Regions from separate parts of the Paenibacillus sp. FSL H8-0048 genome, predicted to be linked through region 2. Evidence: riboswitches for the same ligand, from Rfam matches in the RefSeq annotation. Region 2 holds a riboswitch; each other region holds the start of a gene.
The links. A riboswitch is a leader RNA that binds a small molecule or an ion and turns the genes downstream of it on or off. The one in region 2 is predicted to bind cyclic di-GMP.

Region 1 (4,213 bases), 190 kb from region 2:
CTTGATCTTCAAACAGTTCAATATCAATTCTTCTAACCTGGACATGATTATATTTGACACCTAGCTTATATGTGGTATCCTCATTGAATAATTTTCATTTTTAATACCCCGTACTCTTGATCTAATTTGTTACCTATATTTTATCTGTCTTCCTTCTTAACTATTATTCTATCACCAGAGGAGGCAAGCTACATTATGAAATGCCTGACCATTCGCCAGCCGTGGGCCACGTTAATTGCGCTGGGAGAAAAACAAATCGAAACCCGGACCTGGCGGACTGCCTACCGGGGAGAGTTAGCCATTCATGCCGGGATGCAGGTGAATAAGGCGATCTGCCGGACGGAGCCGTATCAGTCGTTGCTGGCCCGTCATGGCTACACTGCGGACAATCTGCCAACCGGCAGGATCATTGCGGTCAGCCGCATTGCGGATTGCTGTGAGGTGACGCCGGAGCTGGCGCAGCAAGGCTGGCCGGACGGCAATGAATATATATTCGGCAATTATGCCGAAGGAAGGTATGCCTGGAAGCTGGAGGAGGTTGTTCCGCTGGTACATCCCATCCCTGCCAAGGGACGTCTGGGGTTCTGGGAATATCCTGTGCTGGAAGAGGAAATGTGAATTTTCTGACGGCATTGTTGAAGAAATAATGCTCCGGATTGGCTGTCAGCTGGTATAATTGGGATATTCGGCGGGGAATCTTCCTATATAAGTATATAAGGATAGTTGTGCTCTGAGGCGGTCTACCGCTGGAGAGGGGCAGGAATGCCGGGAAGGAGCGTATGCATAATAGATGGGAAGCCTTCTAATTGCATGGCTTTGTATGCTTTGTTTGTTTCTTGCGTTCAGGGATCAGGTAAGCCGTAGAATCCTGTACCCGGTAGCTGTGGTGGTTATATGCGGCACGCTCGGGTATTGGACGTTGTTAATGTAACCGCATCCGGGTGATCATTTAATGCAGAAGTCTGCCGCTTGCGGCAGGCTTCTTTTGTTAACCTTACTTCGAACCGCCGCCCTGCTCCGTCTTCTCCATACCCAGATATCTCCGCATATGCAGAGTGGCCTGGGCGGCAATCACATCATCCAGCAGCAGCATCCGCTCGTGATAACCTCTGCAGACGAATCTGGCTTCAACGCCCGCCTCCAGCCGCTGCTGTTCATAGACCTTCAGACCACGGGCGCGCATCCCGGCACGAATCTCCCGCAGATCGGCAGAAGCGGCATGGACGGCCCTCTGGATCACCTCCAGATAAGGCGCGGGCGTGCGCAGCTCTGAGGATATAGCAGAAGCATCGCGCTCAAAGGCGGATAGTATAAGCGGCAGCAAAATATAGGATTTGACCAGCAGGTTATCCTGACTCTCTGCTCTATGCATCTCTCTCAACCCCTCGAAGAGAACGTATATTCGCATTGTAACTCATTTTTCAAAAAATAATCAATGGGTTTAATAAATTACTCAAATAATGTGATTTTTTTCGCAATAAAATAAAACGAATTATTATATATTAAAATTGAAATAATAAAGATTGAAAAATAAATCAGCTCAAAGGAGAATGGCAATGAGTCATGAAGGAAGTCTCCGCCGTGGTTTGGTATTCGGGATTATTCTAAGTGTTCCGCTCTGGGTATCGATGATTGGCTGGGTTCAGCTGTTCGGGTCTGCCTAGGCGACATTTTTATTCAAAATATATGAATTCTATTAGCAGGTGTCGTCCTTATGGGCGGCACTTTTTTTCAGTTGAGATGCCTATAAATAGGTAAAATTGCTTTGAACAGGAGCAGATGATGAGTGGAGCTGGGCTGAGGGTGATGAAATAGGACAAATGCATCAAATTTTAATAATATAAATTGATACAATTGTAGAGAGAAGAGATAAACGGCTACAGCCGATTCTCTGATTTCTCGACTTTTTTCGTCAGCAGATAAACAAGAGACTCGCCCGTTAAGCCTTATGGTACAAGGGTTCAATAAGAAATCATTGCGAAAATAATTTCAAAAAATATACTGGGAATGGATTGACAATAGGGTGGGGGAGCGGATAAACTAAAATTAGTACAAAAGTAACAAATGTCATAGACTCAACCATGAATTTACATAAGCGAATCTCAATTTCATACCGAAATCATGTACAAACGCAAACCGTATCGAAAGAACGGGACGCAAAGTCAGGAATCTACTGTCTCTAAAGTTGAGGCTAGGGTCGTCCGGCCGCCGTGAAGCTAACCCTTCGTGGCGGTCTTTTTGTTGTTATAGTCGCGTGACAGATTCATAGAATAGTAACTAGGAGGTGTGGACTATTGAAAAAAAGAGTACGTAAAACAGCCGCCATCATTATGGCGGGCCTATTGACTTTATCCAGTGCCTTTACATGGGGGACGGATGTTAGAGCAGCTTCAGGGGTGCCGTATACGCCAACACCGGTTTTAGGAGTTGCAGGGAATTTTAATGCTTTTATTTTCGGGGATTTTGTGCAAGGCAATGATCAGATTGAAGGCCGCCTGGCAGCGGCAGGGAACATTACCCTCACCGGAGGCTACGGAGTAGCCAGAGCATACAGGGATGCTGCTCCGACGGATGTACTTGTGGCCGGTAAGGATTTTGTACATTCGGGCAGCGGAGAGATCTATGGAAATGTGGTATTTGGGAATAGCTTTACAGCCAATGAGCCTAGTGTCAGCATTAAAGGCGGGAAGAAAAATGCCAGCCCGATTGATTTTGCAGCCGAGCAGCAGATGCTGATCTCCCGATCCACAGAGTATGGAGCCTTAGCCGGCACGAATGAGATTGGCGATAATCATTATGGGCAGCTTACAATCAATGCACCGGATGCCTTCAATGTCGTTCATCTGGATGCCGCTACTCTGGCAAAAACGAATTACATCCAATTCAATATTGCCCCGAACGCAACGTTGATTATTAATATTAGCGGGTCTACAGTCAATGTGCCAAGTTTTGCAATGAATAATGGCAGGGCCAGTCAAGTATTGTTCAACTTTTACGAGGCTTCTGAGGTGAATATCGAGTATACGTCCTTCTACGGGACGATTCTCGCACCCAGAGCGGATATTCATTATAAGGGAGCAGAGCTGTACGGGACCCTGATTGCAAAATCTTTTAGCGGCGGTGTTGAGATGCACCTTGGAATGTACGAGGGAGAGGGGCCGCCGCCGAGTCCGACGCCGACCGTAACGCCGACACCCACAGTGACACCAACGCCGACGGTAACGCCAACACCCACAGTGAAACCAACACCAACGGTAACGCCGACACCCACAGTGAAACCAACGCCGATGGTAACACCAACACCAACAGTGACACCAACACCAACGGTAACGCCAACACCCACAGTGACACCAACGGTAACGCCAACACCTACAGTAAAACCAACACCGACTCCAACTGTGAAGCCTACACCGACTATAAAACCTTCACCTACACCTCTGTGCACCCCAACTCCAAAGCCAACCGTGAAGCCGACGCCAACGCCGACCGTGAAGCCGACGCCAACGCCGACTGTGAAGCCGACGCCAACGCCGACTGTGAAGCCGACACCAACGCCGACTGTGAAGCCGACGCCAACACCAACAGTGAAGCCGACGCCAACGCCGACTGTGAAGCCGACACCAACGCCGACTGTGAAGCCGACGCCAACGCCGACCGTGAAGCCGACGCCAACACCGACAGTGAAGCCGACGCCAACGCCGACAGTGAAGCCGACGCCAACGCCGACAGTGAAGCCGACGCCAACGCCGACCGTGAAGCCGACACCAACGCCAACAGTGAAGCCGACACCAACGCCGACAGTGAAGCCGACGCCAACGCCAACGGCAGTGCCAACACCGACGCCAACGGCAGTGCCAACACCGACGCCAACAGCAGTACCGACACCGACGCCAACGGCAGTGCCAACACCGACGCCAACGGCAGTGCCAACACCGACGCCGACAGCAGTACCGACACCAACGCCAACGGCAGTACCAACACCGACGCCGACAGCAGTACCAACACCGACGCCGACAGCAGAGCCGACACCAACGCCAACGGCAGTGCCAACACCGACGCCAACGGCAGGACCGACACCAACGCCGACAGCAGTGTCAACACCGACACCAACGGCAGTACCGACACCGACACCAACGGCAGAGCCAACACCGACGCCAACGGCAGTGCCAACACCGACGCCAACGGCAGTACCAACACCAACGCCAACGGCAGT
Region 2 (4,213 bases):
CGATATCTGCGGTACGCCTATGTTGCGGCTGCTGCCATCCTGTTTGTGATGTTCTATCCGGTATTATCCGGCATGCAGGTGAACAGCAGTTATATCATTCAAGTACTTCGCTGGTTCCCTTCCTGGGTATTCTAGGAGGGGAGCTGTAACGAGCCGCATAGTTGTTGGAAGCTGATATTGATGAGGCACATCAAGGAAGCTGTGGCTTACAATAAATTTAGGAGGAACCCTTGTGAAGGCCAGATATAGTGTAATTGTCCCCATGTATAATGAGGAGGAAGTCATTCAGGTAACCTACGAGCGGCTCAAAAAAGTAATGGATGAGTGCGGGGATACCTATGAGCTCGTGTTCGTCAATGATGGCAGCCGGGACCGTACAGCTGAGATTATGCGCGGAATCAGTAATAGGGATGAGCATGTCAAGCTGATTGACTTCTCCCGTAACTTCGGCCACCAGGTGGCGATTACGGCGGGCATGGATTATGCTGAAGGTCAGGCTGTCGTGGTGATTGACGCAGATCTCCAGGACCCGCCGGAGGTTATCCTGCAGATGATCGCCAAGTGGAAGGAAGGCTATGAGGTAGTCTATGCCAAGCGGCTGAAGCGCCACGGAGAGACCTTTTTCAAGAAGGTGACGGCCAAAATCTTTTACCGTCTGCTCAGCAGCATGACCAGTGTGGAGATTCCCACAGATACAGGGGATTTCCGGCTGATCGACCGCAAGGTCTGCGATGTGCTGCGCGGTCTGAAGGAGAAGAACCGTTATGTACGGGGGCTGGTGAGCTGGGTCGGCTTCCGGCAGACCATGGTGGAATATGTGCGGGAAGAACGCTATGCCGGGGAGACGAAATATCCGCTCAAAAAAATGATCCGCTTTGCGCTCGACGGAATCACCTCCTTCTCGCATAAGCCGCTCAAAATCGCCTCCTATGTCGGCTTCTTCCTGTCCTTTTCCAGCTTCATCTACCTGTTCCTGGTCTTATTCCAGAAGGTCTTCACCTCCTGGACCGTGCCGGGCTGGGCGTCCATCGTCGGGGTGAACCTGTTGTTTAACGGCATTGTGCTGATGCTGCTGGGCGTCATTGGCGAATACATCGGACGGATCTATGACGAATCGAAGGATAGACCGCTCTATATCGTGCGCGAGACCAGAGGCTACCCGGATACAGAGGCTGAAGACACCCGGAAGGAAAGTGATTATGCAAGATAAGGCTTGGCGCGCAGGCATGATTCAGTTTCTGAAATTTAATGCGGTGGGCCTGCTTAACACATTCATAGATTTTGCGGTATTTACCCTGCTGCATTCCCTGGGGATGCTTAACACTCCTGCACAGATTATTTCCTACAGTGCCGGGACGGCCAACAGCTTTTTCTGGAATAAGAAGGTGACCTTTAAGGGAAGAGACAGAGGCGGGGATGGCGGCTTTGACCGGATGCAGCTGGTGAGATTTATTGTCCTGAATCTGCTGGTGCTGGGCATTTCGGTGCTGCTGATTCATCTTCTGACGGACCGGCTGGGGATACAGGTACTGCTGGCCAAGGTGCTGGTTACCTTCATTACAGTGATCATTAATTTCTTTGGAAGCCGGAAATGGGTATTCTAAAGAGACAGCATATCTTCCCGGTATTCTGAGGAGGTAGCACTTATTCTATATTGCGGAGGCGATTGTCATGCGGAAGTTATCCTATTTGATTATACTTGCCGGGGTCCTGATTATGCTCTACCCCAAAGGAAGCGAATGGTACGAGGACGCTCAGCAGCAGAAGCTGCTGGAAGAGGCCGAACAGGCTTATAGTGAAATCGTTCCTTCGGCTACCGCTCCTGCCAGCCAGGATCTGAGCAAGCCTTATGCGGAAGTCACCCAGCTGCTGGCGGAAGAGTCTGGTGCAGAAGAGCCGGTACCCACTACAGCGCCCGAGATTGAAGTTGGAGGCAAGATCACCGCCATTATTGAAATCGACAAAATCGATCTGAAGCTTCCTGTACTGGAGGGCGCCACCAAGACCAATATGAAGCATGCTGCGGCGCATATGAAGGTGACGGCTCCGATTGGCGCGGTAGGCAATGCAGCGATTGCGGCACACCGGTCAAGAACGGCAGGGCGGCTGTTCAACAGACTGGATGAGGTCGGTAAAGGGGATACCATTACTGTTATTACAAGCGGCCAGGAATACAAGTATGTTGTATATGATGTATCTATTGTAGAGCCTACCGATATTTCGGTGCTGAAGGGAAAGGATGATGATAAGATTCTGACTCTTATTACCTGTGATCCGCTTGTCAACCCGACCCACAGACTTATAATTCATGCCAAGCTGACCTGAATCTATCAAGACAAGGCGATAAAGGTCGAAAAAAACATAAAATTTTAGTATATTTGTGGTGGAATCTAGCATTTTGGGTCTTGATAATAGATAGAGGTATGGTAAAATAGAACTATCAAAAGCTAATACACGATAACGGCAAACCTATCGAAAGGTAGGGACGCAAAGCTACAGGGCCTTCCCGTCATGGATGGCAGCCAGCTACCGAATGAAGAGGCTTTTTTTGTTTGTTTTAATTCAGAATCTGTCATTATGTGGTAGTAGATTGGACAGATAAAGCTTATACGATAACGGCAAACCTATCGAAAGGTAGGGACGCAAAGCTAAAGGGCCTTCCCGTAAGAATGGCAGCCAGCTACCGAAAGGAGTTTTATCCATGAAAAAGTTTTATTTAATGCTGATTACACTTTTTGTGATCGTCACTTCCGTGCAGACAGGCACTGCTCAAGCCGCTAATGCAGATTCAGGCTGGTTAAATGTTGGACAACTTGATCAAGGGGTCATCGGGGTTTCGTACGACGTTCCTAAGGACAAGAAGATGAAGCTCATGATTACCAAGGACAATAACAGCTATACTTACAACTTATACACCTCCAAGCCGAACGAGACGTTCCCGCTGCAACAAGGTAATGGCTCTTATAAGGTTTCCGTTCTTGAGAATACTACCGGCAACAAATATAAAGTGCTATCTTCCGAGACTGTATCTCTCTCCATGAGCAATGTGAATGCCGTATATTTGAGCTCCGTACAGAATGTAAAGTGGAGTTCTTCCGATAAATCCGTTCAAAAGGCAGCCCAGCTTACAAAGGGTCTGACTACAGATGCAGACAAAGTTAAGGCTATCTACAATTACATCGTAACTAACGTGAAATATGATTACTCTCTGGCTAACAGCGTAAGCACAGATTATATTCCGAACAACGATAACACGCTTGCTACCAACAAAGGGATCTGCTACGATTACGCATCCTTGTTCGCTACTATGCTCCGCAGTGAAGGGATTCCAACCAAATTGGTTATGGGGAATACAAGCTATGTAACTTCATACCATGCCTGGAACGAAGTGTTCCTGAACGGCAAATGGGTAACGATTGATACTACAGTTGATGCAGGTCTGGGCAAGAACACAGCATCAACAGAACTGGTCAAATCAGCAAGCAAATATACTGCAGCGAAATTCTACTAAAAATAGCTGTGAACTATAGCATTACCTGAGAATAACCCGCTTAATGATTAAGCGGGTTATTTTTATTTATATAAAGGTTGCTTTTTAATAGAAGGATAGGTTATTATAAATAAGCGTTGTTGGAGCGGCAAAGGAAATGAGAGATTACTTAAATAAGTGATTTCGAAAATAAAGCTTGCATTGCTCGGAAGAACGTGATATATTATAAGAGTTGCTGGTGACGCGGTAATCGTCGCTGACAACGAGCTTGATCTTTGAAAACTGAACAACGAGTGAGTATCTGGAGATCACTTCGGTGAGATCCAAAATTAGAGAATGTAACAATTCTCGTCAGATGTTTCAAAATGAGCAATCGCTCTTTCTAAATACCAATTTGGAGAGTTTGATCCTGGCTCAGGACGAACGCTGGCGGCGTGCCTAATACATGCAAGTCGAGCGGAGTTTGAGAGGAAGCTTGCTTCCTTTCAAACTTAGCGGCGGACGGGTGAGTAACACGTAGGCAACCTGCCCTCAAGCCTGGGATAACTACCGGAAACGGTAGCTAATACCGGATAATTTCTTTCTTCTCCTGAGGAGAGAATGAAAGGCGGAGCAATCTGCTGCTTGGGGATGGGCCTGCGGCGCATTAGCTAGTTGGTGGGGTAACGGCCCACCAAGGCGACGATGCGTAGCCGACCTGAGAGGGTGAACGGCCACACTGGG
Region 3 (4,213 bases), 1.1 Mb from region 2:
CAAGATTAATCACTGCATGCTCCTCCTGGAGCAGTTCAATCTCTTCGCCCAGCTTGAGGAGCAGCCTGGAGAAGCTGCTTAGGACACTATCCGTAATATATCCGGTGAATTGCCCCGGGTGGGTGAACACCTCAAGCATGTGCCGGAGCGGGTCTGTGCCTGAGCCGAACTCTCCGTTCATACGGCTCAGGGCAGCTTCAAGATCGCGGATCAGGCTATCGAGGTGGTTGTATTTATCCTCCAGCAGCAGCATGACCACCAGTCCGTAATTCACCGACTGCTGCCGGGACTCTACGTTCTTGGCAAGCTGGCGTGCCGCCTCGCGCAGTCCGTCCACTTCTATACGCAGCAGTCCTGCGAGGCTGTGCAGACGATGCTGCTGTACCCCGGCATATCCGGCGTACAGGCCGCTGCCGGTGACCTGGCCGCTAACATAAATACTGCCGGTCGCTATAATCGTAGATTGGCGGATATCGCCATAGACGTACACATTTCCCAGGGCTTCGATCCGTACAGATCCTTCCAGATCTCCCGGTACAATAATGTCGCCTGCGAACATAACGTCGCCCGCAGGCTCAGTCATCTCTCTGGTCAGCAGACAGACCGGAGGGAAGTCGCAGATCCGGACGCTGCCGCTTCCTCCGCAGATGCGGGGTCTGCCTGTGCGGTTGGCTACGATATTACCGCAGGGAAGGAGCTTGGCGTGATTACCGGCAGCGAAGTAGATATCCTGCGGCGGGGGAGGGGGCAGGACCCTTCCGTCTGTGCCGAGGCCGGGAATGCCTTCCTCCGGCGGCAGCTTGCGGGCGAAGACTTCACCTGCATAGGTGAAGGGGGCTCCCGGGAAACGGAGATACTCCAAGGGTTCCGCGGGCTTCTGAGCGGGGGCTTCCTGCCCCCCAAGCATTCTGTTCCCCTCCAGTGTATGCTCCGGCAGCTGGAATTCCAGCCGGGCCTCCTTGCCGGGCAGCGGGGCTCTTCCTTCAGCGATACATACGGGAAGATATGTAGGATTCGTAAGCTCCGCGTACAGGGCGGAAATGTTCAGGCTCTGCAGAATGAAACGGTTGTCCAGTGAGGAAATAATCTGTTCTATGGTGAGCGTGGACAGCAGCACCGCCGGGTTGGGCTGGGCACGGACGACCGTCTCGAAGGCGGCGGGACAGTTGACCAGATTCCAGGCGTACTTCTCTGCACGATATAAAGTGAAGTGGACCTTGAGCTTGTCAGGCGATACGGTGATTTCATACTGCGGCTTCTCGCAGATCTCCCAGGTAATATAATCTGCCTTGGTCACCTCAGTTGGCTCTGTAACGGTCTTCCAGTTGATCTTCAGGACAACAGGGTGGATCGCAGAAATACGGGCGGGAGCGCCTCCGGGGAGCGGGGGAGTAATGAATATCTGGTTGTCCTGCACGAGGATAATTCCATTCTTATCTCCAGTTGTCCCGTCAGAAGCTCGGCCCTCCACAGAGAATGAATCCAGGAGACCTTTACGTTCAAGCATCAGGGACTCTACGAATTCATATCGGCTTGGTTCGATATCCTGCTGCGGCATGGTTGTAACCTCACTTTTTCGTATGATCAATGGCAATTCGTACAGAAAAAGAACATCATCAAGCCCGGAAGTCTTATCTTCCTCCTGAACAGCTGGCTTAAGTGGTCTCTATTGGCAGCCTGGCAACCGTAAACGCGGATTCCGGCGTTCTTAGGCCCATAGCTTTGCGTCCTGCCCTTTCGGGGAGTTTGCCTTTAGAAATAGATCAATGATATACATCCTGTAGAGGCGATGAATTGTGATCGACTGCAATCGACAAAAAGAATCATAAATAGTTCTTATGCGTCATTAACTTCTGCAAACAAGCTTAATTCTAGTACTTAAAGAGCTATTTTTCAACTATATTATGCCTATTTATCAAAAAACTCGAAATATGCAGCTCTATTTCGACAAAAAAACTGGTTTCCCAGCGCTTACAGCTTATGGAAGGGGAATAGGAGAGGGATTGTGGGTATTCAACGGTTGGGACATCCTGGGCTTAGCAAAACCCGGAGTGTTCCTTTTTAATAAGCAGTATTGCGAGTGAATATGTTATGTATGTGTTAGTTATGTGAATTAACACAAACATTCAATGCATTATTTCGTAATAAAACCGAAGACATCCCAAATTCATTGTAATATAATCTAACTCATACCAAGGAAACGCGAATTAATGTTAACAAATATAACGTTAATAGAGATGACGGCATCAGGAGAGGAGCATAAACCATGCAAATTGCAGCAACACCTTACATCTGGCCTTATGACGGGGCGTTGGACCCGGCGAAGACAGCGCTGATGATTATCGACATGCAGACGGATTTTTGCGGCAAGGGCGGTTACGTCGAGAGAATGGGCTATGACCTCTCATTAACAGCGCGGGCGATTCAGCCCATTCAGCGCCTGCTGGCCCGTATCCGGGACATCGAAGGGTTCACCGTGATTCATACCCGCGAGGGGCATAAGCCGGATCTGTCGGATCTGCCGGCGAACAAGCGGTGGCGAAGCCGCCAGATCGGGGCTGAGATCGGCTCCGATGGACCGGCGGGACGAATCCTCGTACGGGGGGAACGCGGCTGGCAGATCATCGAGGAGCTGGCGCCTATTGCCGGAGAGTACATTATAGACAAGCCGGGCAAAGGCAGCTTTTATGCAACGGACCTGGACCTGATCTTGAAGAATAAAGGAATTACCCATCTGATTCTGACTGGAATTACTACGGATGTCTGTGTACACACCACGATGCGGGAGGCCAATGACCGGGGGTACGAGTGTCTGATTCTTGCAGATTGTACAGGAGCGACGGATGAAGCGAATCACCTGGCGGCACTGAGTATGGTTCAAATGCAGGGCGGGGTGTTCGGCAGTGTAAGTGATTCACAAGCGGTGCTGAAGGCGCTGGAGCAATACTAAATCATTCATAAACGGGGGAATTACCATGTGGAACAAGTCCAGAACGAAGGCGCTGATGCTGTTAACCTCGCTAATGCTGCTCCTGACCGCCTGCGGTAACCATACGGAAGCCGGGAAGGCCGAAGGACAAGGAGCGGAAGGCTCGGGCGAGCTGAAAAAGGTGGTGCTCCGGCTGAAATGGATTCACCAGGCGCAGTTTGCCGGCTTTTATACCGCAGTGGAAAAAGGCTTCTATAAAGAAGCGGGGCTGGATGTTGAGATCCGCCCGGGGGGCTCGGATTTCCCGGCTGTGCAGATGGTAGCTTCCGGCAGTGAGGAGTTCGGGGTTACCGGTGCCGACCAGGTCGTCATTGCCAGAGAAAAGGGCGTCCCGGTCAAAGCGTTGTCCGCAATCTACCGCAAAACCCCGTTCGTCATGTTCGCACTCAAAGAGTCGGGGATCAAGACAATGGAGGATCTTACCGGGCAAAAGGTGGGCATCAAGCTGGGCGGCAACGAAGAGCTGACCTTCCGTGCCATGGAGAAAAGCGCAGGCATTGACCCTTCGCAAATCGAAGAGATGCCGGTCAAATATGATCTGAGTCCGCTGTTAACCGGTCAGGTCAAGGCTTGGCCCGGATATGTCATTAATGAAGTGCTGGCTGTAGAGGAGCAGGGCAAGGAAGTGAATATTATCGATCCAAACGACTATGGCATCAATTTCTATGCCGATACCTTGTTCACCACGGAGTCTGTTATTAAGAAGGACCCGGAGATGGTCGCAAGCTTCGTGCAGGCCTCTATGCAGGGCTGGGATTATGCGGTCAAGCATCCGGAGGAGGCGGCAGAATTCGGTCTTAAGTATGGCGAGAAGCTGGATTTGAAGCATGAGGTCAATATGATGAAGGCCAGCATTCCGCTGCTTGATCCGGAGAAGCTCCCGCTGGGCTCGATGGACGAGGCATCTTGGGAGACACTGCAGAAGAATCTGGTCGAGCTGGGCTTTGTGAAAAATGAACAGGACATAGGCGGACTGTTCACCAACGAGTTTTTGAAATAAGGAGGGGCCTGATAATGACAACAGCGATCAAAGAACAGCTGGAGGCTGCCGCCGTGCAGCATCCCGGTACCCGGGAAACGATGCTCTCCCTGCGCAATTGCTCTCTGTCCTTCGGCAACGTGCCTGTGCTTAATCAGGTCAGCCTTGACGTATACCGCAATGAGTTCATTTCAATTCTTGGACCAAGCGGCTGCGGGAAATCTACAACACTCCGGCTAATGCTG
Region 4 (4,213 bases), 3.4 Mb from region 2:
CGGAGTCTGCGAGCCGGATCATCCTGTCCCTGGGTCAGGGCATCAAGGTAACGGCACCGCCTGAGCTTGCGGATACGGTTGCTTCAGCTCTGCGTGAAGCGGCAGCATTATACGATTTTTAATAATAGACCAAATGCACTAGTATCCCCTATAATATTACAATACACATTATTATTTATAGGGGGACTCTACATTATGGACTGGATGAACAAGCTTCCATTGAAACAAAAAATCGTCACCGGATGTTACCTGGTTGCCGCTTTATTCGCTGTCCCTGTCTTAATCACACTAATACTGATGGACAGGCTGCTCATCGGCATTATTCTTGTCGCCGTCCTGGCAGCGCTGACTTACCCGCTTGCGCGCTTCATTGAGAGAACGCTTACATCTTCATTTGAGGATATCTCCAATGTGACGCACACGATTGCCAAAGGCGACTTCACCAGCCGTGCCGACGAGAATGGCTCGATGGGTGACATTAGCCGCTCGTTCAACACCATGATTGACAAGCTCAAAAAAATCCTCACCGATGCCTCACAGATTACCCGTCAGGTTATGGACGCCAGCCGCGGGATTGAAGACAAGAATCAGAACCTGAAATTTGTAATGGCTCAGGTGGCCTCCTCCTCCAATGAGCTGGCTCTGGGTGCTAACGAAATCTCGGTGGATATCGCTGATATGACCGAATCGATCAAGGATATCGAAATCAAAGTCTCCAATTATACGAACTCCACTAAAGAAATGAATAGAAGATCTGTACATACGCTGGAATTGGTTGAACAGGGACGGCAATCCGTGGATACCCAAGCCGAAGGCATGCGTAAGAACATCCAGGCTACCCAAAAGGTGGCGGATACGATCGAAGCCCTATCACAGAACGCACGCGGCATTACGATGATAACCAAGACAATTACCGAAATTGCCGAACAGACCAATCTGCTGTCGCTCAATGCTTCCATTGAAGCTGCCCGTGCAGGTGAGCATGGCCGCGGGTTCGCAGTTGTTGCCCAGGAGGTCCGCAAGCTGGCCGAGGAATCCACCGCTTCCACCAAAGAGGTGTTCGGACTGGTCCGCAGCATTGAAGCGGATATCAAGCAGGCCATCGATAATATCGCCATTAACGAAGAGGTCGTTCAGGTACAGAATGAAATGATAACGGAAACGGCTAACATCTTTGCTCAAATTGTGCATAGTGTCCAATACATAACCGAACAGATCGCTTCCTTCTCCGCAGAGAGTGACCTTATGCTGGAGAGCGCGCTCAAGATCTCCGGCGCGATCGAGAATATCTCAGCCATCACCCAGGAGACCGCCGCAGGGACCGAAGAGGTATCTGCCGCAATGAACGAACAGATTCACGCGCTGCAATCCGTGGCTGAAGAGACAGAGAAGATGACCTCCGCCGTCTTTAATCTGCAAAAAACGATTCATATTTTCAAATTCTAGCTTCGGTACAAAGAGACACGCCTGCGGGATTTTCTGCGGGTGGTGTCTCTTTTTCTCTGGCCAAACTAAGATTGTTATGTAATATTCACAAATTGTTGAAATTGTGCATAAGGGTAAAAAGCATGCTTTGCACTTCTTTACTATAGTCGTTCTATTGTCTTAGCTTGTCTATAAGCCAACATCTCACCTGTCCATTACTTAAGTCCTATCATCGAATCTTTAAGTGCTGTATATCTAGTGAATTCTTAACATTTTGCAGTAACTCAGGATTACAATAAGTCTTTGTACTTACTATTAATAATAATAGCCCAGAATTCTCATTTGCATTTTAAGACTTTAGTCTTCCAGGGACAACCATTTTCAAAAGTTTGAAATTCCAAATATTCAGCCCTTTTTATTCCTGAATATTCGGCAAATTCCGAGTTTCTTCTCGCAGGGGTTATTGACAAAAGAGCAGCAAGGAATATATTGTAAAGGAAAATTCTCCACAGATTGATTTATAACCGCATACCGGCAAAATTCACCGAAAGGGAATGACGCAAAGCCATGGATCTACAGTCTCATTTCTGAAGTGGGATCATGACAGCCAGGTTGCTGAAAAACTGTGAACGCCTTAGGTTTCGCGTTTGATTATGGTGATTCGTGCAACAGACCTGTGCTCCAATGTTGAGTACAGGTTTTCTATTGCTGACTTATACAAATAACAACATGCGGGGTGGATGTTCTGAAGACAGTTGCAGATTATATGGCGGAAGCTTTACGCAATCTGGGAGTCACTCATTCTTTTGGTATCATAGGCAAGTCTATTTGCCCCATCGCTTTGAAAATGGTCGACTATGGCATAGAGTTCATCCCCGGCCGGCACGAATCCAGCTCCGGCTTCGCCGCCGGCGGTTACGCTCTAAAGACCGGCAGCCTCGGGGTAGCCTTCGGCACCTCCGGTCCGGGCGGAACGAATCTGCTCACCGCAGCAGCGCATGCCAAGGCCAATAATCTTCCCGTCCTCTTCATCACCGGCCATCAGTCCATCAAGGAGCTGGGCATTCCCCAATGTCAGGATTCCACTTCCTATCTGGCTGATTTGGCGGATATGTTCCGGCCGGCCACCCTCTTCAGCAAGCTCGTAGAACGCGGCGATCACTTCAGCACGATTTTCAACCATGCCCTATCCATCGCCCTCGGTGACCGGAAAGGTCCGGTCCATCTCTGCATTCCGTTTGAGGTGCAGACAGAGCGGCTCGCGGAATGCCGGATTGTTCTGCCGCAGCGCGAGGGACTGGTCAGTTATCAGAACTATGACCGGGTCATCTCGGCGATTAATCAATCCGCCCGCCCTCTGATCATTGCCGGTAAAGGCGTTAACCGCTCCGGGGCGCATCAGGAACTGGTGCAGTTGGCCGAAACCTTCAACATTCCTGTAGTCACCTCTCCAGGCGGCAAAGGCGCCATAGCTTATGATCACCCTCTCTATCACGGTCCTGTCGGTGTTGGAGGCTCGTCGCACGGCGATGAATTGCTGAACAACAGCGACCTGTTCATTGTTCTGGGCTCCCGTCTCAGCGACATGACCATCTGCAACCTGAAGCCGGAGAATCATCCGCAGCAGCTGATTCAGTTCGACGTAGATCCAACCTTTGTCGGCAAAATCCTCACCTCGTCCACCATCGCTGTCGGCGGAGACTTAAGGGACAACCTGGCGCTGTATCTTCAGAAGCTGGACCCCTCAACAGTCACCAAGCATGAAATTACTATCTCCAATGATTACAATGACGAGCTGCCCGTGCTGGCGGGACTATCTCTGGCTTCGGTAATGAGCACGATGAGCGAACTAATCCCCTACAACAGCAGCGTGTTCGTAGATGATGGCAGCCATGGCTTCAATGCGGTGAAATGGTTCAATGTCCGCAGGCCCGGCAGCTTCATATTCGATGCCTACTTTGCCTGCATGGGCAATTCAATTGGCATGGCCATCGGCGCCAAGGCAGCCTCTCCCGGGGAGACCGTCTTCTGTATAACCGGTGACGGCTGTTTTATGATGCTAGGAGCTGAAATAAACACGGCCGTTTGCAAGGATATTCCGGTGATTTTCATCGTGGTGAACAATATGCAGCTGGATATGGCGCTCAAGGGCATGGAGAAAACGACCGGCCGGATTGACGGTACGATCTTCGAGGTTCCGATGGATGCTGTGAAATTCGCCGAATCGCTGGGTGCAGCCGGCTTCCGCTGTGAGACGCAGGAGGAGTTCGCCGCCGCAATCCGCGAGGCTATCGCACTTAACAAGACCTCTGTCATTGAGCTGCTGACTGACCGTGATGAGATGCCTCCTACGGCTCACCGCACGCTGGATCTTACGTAAGAAGCCGCATTCGCTTACTTTTTCTAACCTACTATCAGGAGGCCAAAAGCATGAACAAGAACAGCGGACTCGAACATTTCACTGATCTCTCAGGAGATTACGGGGCCAAAGCCCTGGCTCCGATTAAAGAGCATTTTCCGGAATTAGCCGAGTATATTATGGGCAATGCCTATGGTGATATTTTTCAGCGGACCACGATTGGCTCTGACTGGAAGGAGATCGCGGTGATCTCGTCTCTGATTACGATGGGGCAATATGAGCAGCTAGGGGTTCATTATGTAATGGCACTTCGCGTTGGCATGACCGTCGATCAGATTAAGGGGGTGCTGCTGCATCTCACTCCTTGCGTTGGTGCCCCCCGGGTGATTTCGGCCTTTAATGTGCTGCTGGATACCCTGGAAGAGATTA

Region 1: another riboswitch for cyclic di-GMP. It lies ahead of NSU18_RS17155 (choice-of-anchor A family protein); the one in region 2 lies ahead of NSU18_RS16315 (transglutaminase-like domain-containing protein).
Region 3: another riboswitch for cyclic di-GMP. It lies ahead of NSU18_RS21415 (flagellar assembly protein A); the one in region 2 lies ahead of NSU18_RS16315 (transglutaminase-like domain-containing protein).
Region 4: another riboswitch for cyclic di-GMP. It lies ahead of NSU18_RS31310 (thiamine pyrophosphate-binding protein); the one in region 2 lies ahead of NSU18_RS16315 (transglutaminase-like domain-containing protein).

Annotation. Positions count from the first base shown of each region.
Region 1 covers NZ_JBBODF010000001.1:4,045,955-4,050,167, reverse strand. The annotation lists gene NSU18_RS17165 (ASCH domain-containing protein) at 196-618, shown strand; gene NSU18_RS17160 (hypothetical protein) at 995-1,372, opposite strand; cyclic di-GMP riboswitch class I at 2,121-2,213, shown strand; gene NSU18_RS17155 (choice-of-anchor A family protein) at 2,295-4,213, shown strand, end outside.
Region 2 covers NZ_JBBODF010000001.1:3,853,343-3,857,555, reverse strand. The annotation lists gene NSU18_RS16335 (glycosyltransferase family 39 protein) at 1-135, shown strand, start outside; gene NSU18_RS16330 (glycosyltransferase family 2 protein) at 233-1,210, shown strand; gene NSU18_RS16325 (GtrA family protein) at 1,200-1,604, shown strand; gene NSU18_RS16320 (class D sortase) at 1,672-2,325, shown strand; cyclic di-GMP riboswitch class I at 2,453-2,534, shown strand; cyclic di-GMP riboswitch class I at 2,608-2,688, shown strand; gene NSU18_RS16315 (transglutaminase-like domain-containing protein) at 2,702-3,511, shown strand; rRNA gene NSU18_RS16310 (16S ribosomal RNA) at 3,882-4,213, shown strand, end outside.
Region 3 covers NZ_JBBODF010000001.1:4,980,208-4,984,420, forward strand. The annotation lists gene NSU18_RS21415 (flagellar assembly protein A) at 1-1,588, opposite strand, end outside; cyclic di-GMP riboswitch class I at 1,669-1,761, opposite strand; gene biuH (biuret amidohydrolase) at 2,267-2,950, shown strand; gene NSU18_RS21425 (ABC transporter substrate-binding protein) at 2,976-3,989, shown strand; gene NSU18_RS21430 (ABC transporter ATP-binding protein) at 4,004-4,213, shown strand, end outside.
Region 4 covers NZ_JBBODF010000001.1:7,233,015-7,237,227, reverse strand. The annotation lists gene NSU18_RS31320 (helix-turn-helix transcriptional regulator) at 1-122, shown strand, start outside; gene NSU18_RS31315 (methyl-accepting chemotaxis protein) at 196-1,446, shown strand; cyclic di-GMP riboswitch class I at 1,949-2,045, shown strand; gene NSU18_RS31310 (thiamine pyrophosphate-binding protein) at 2,162-3,805, shown strand; gene NSU18_RS31305 (carboxymuconolactone decarboxylase family protein) at 3,856-4,213, shown strand, end outside.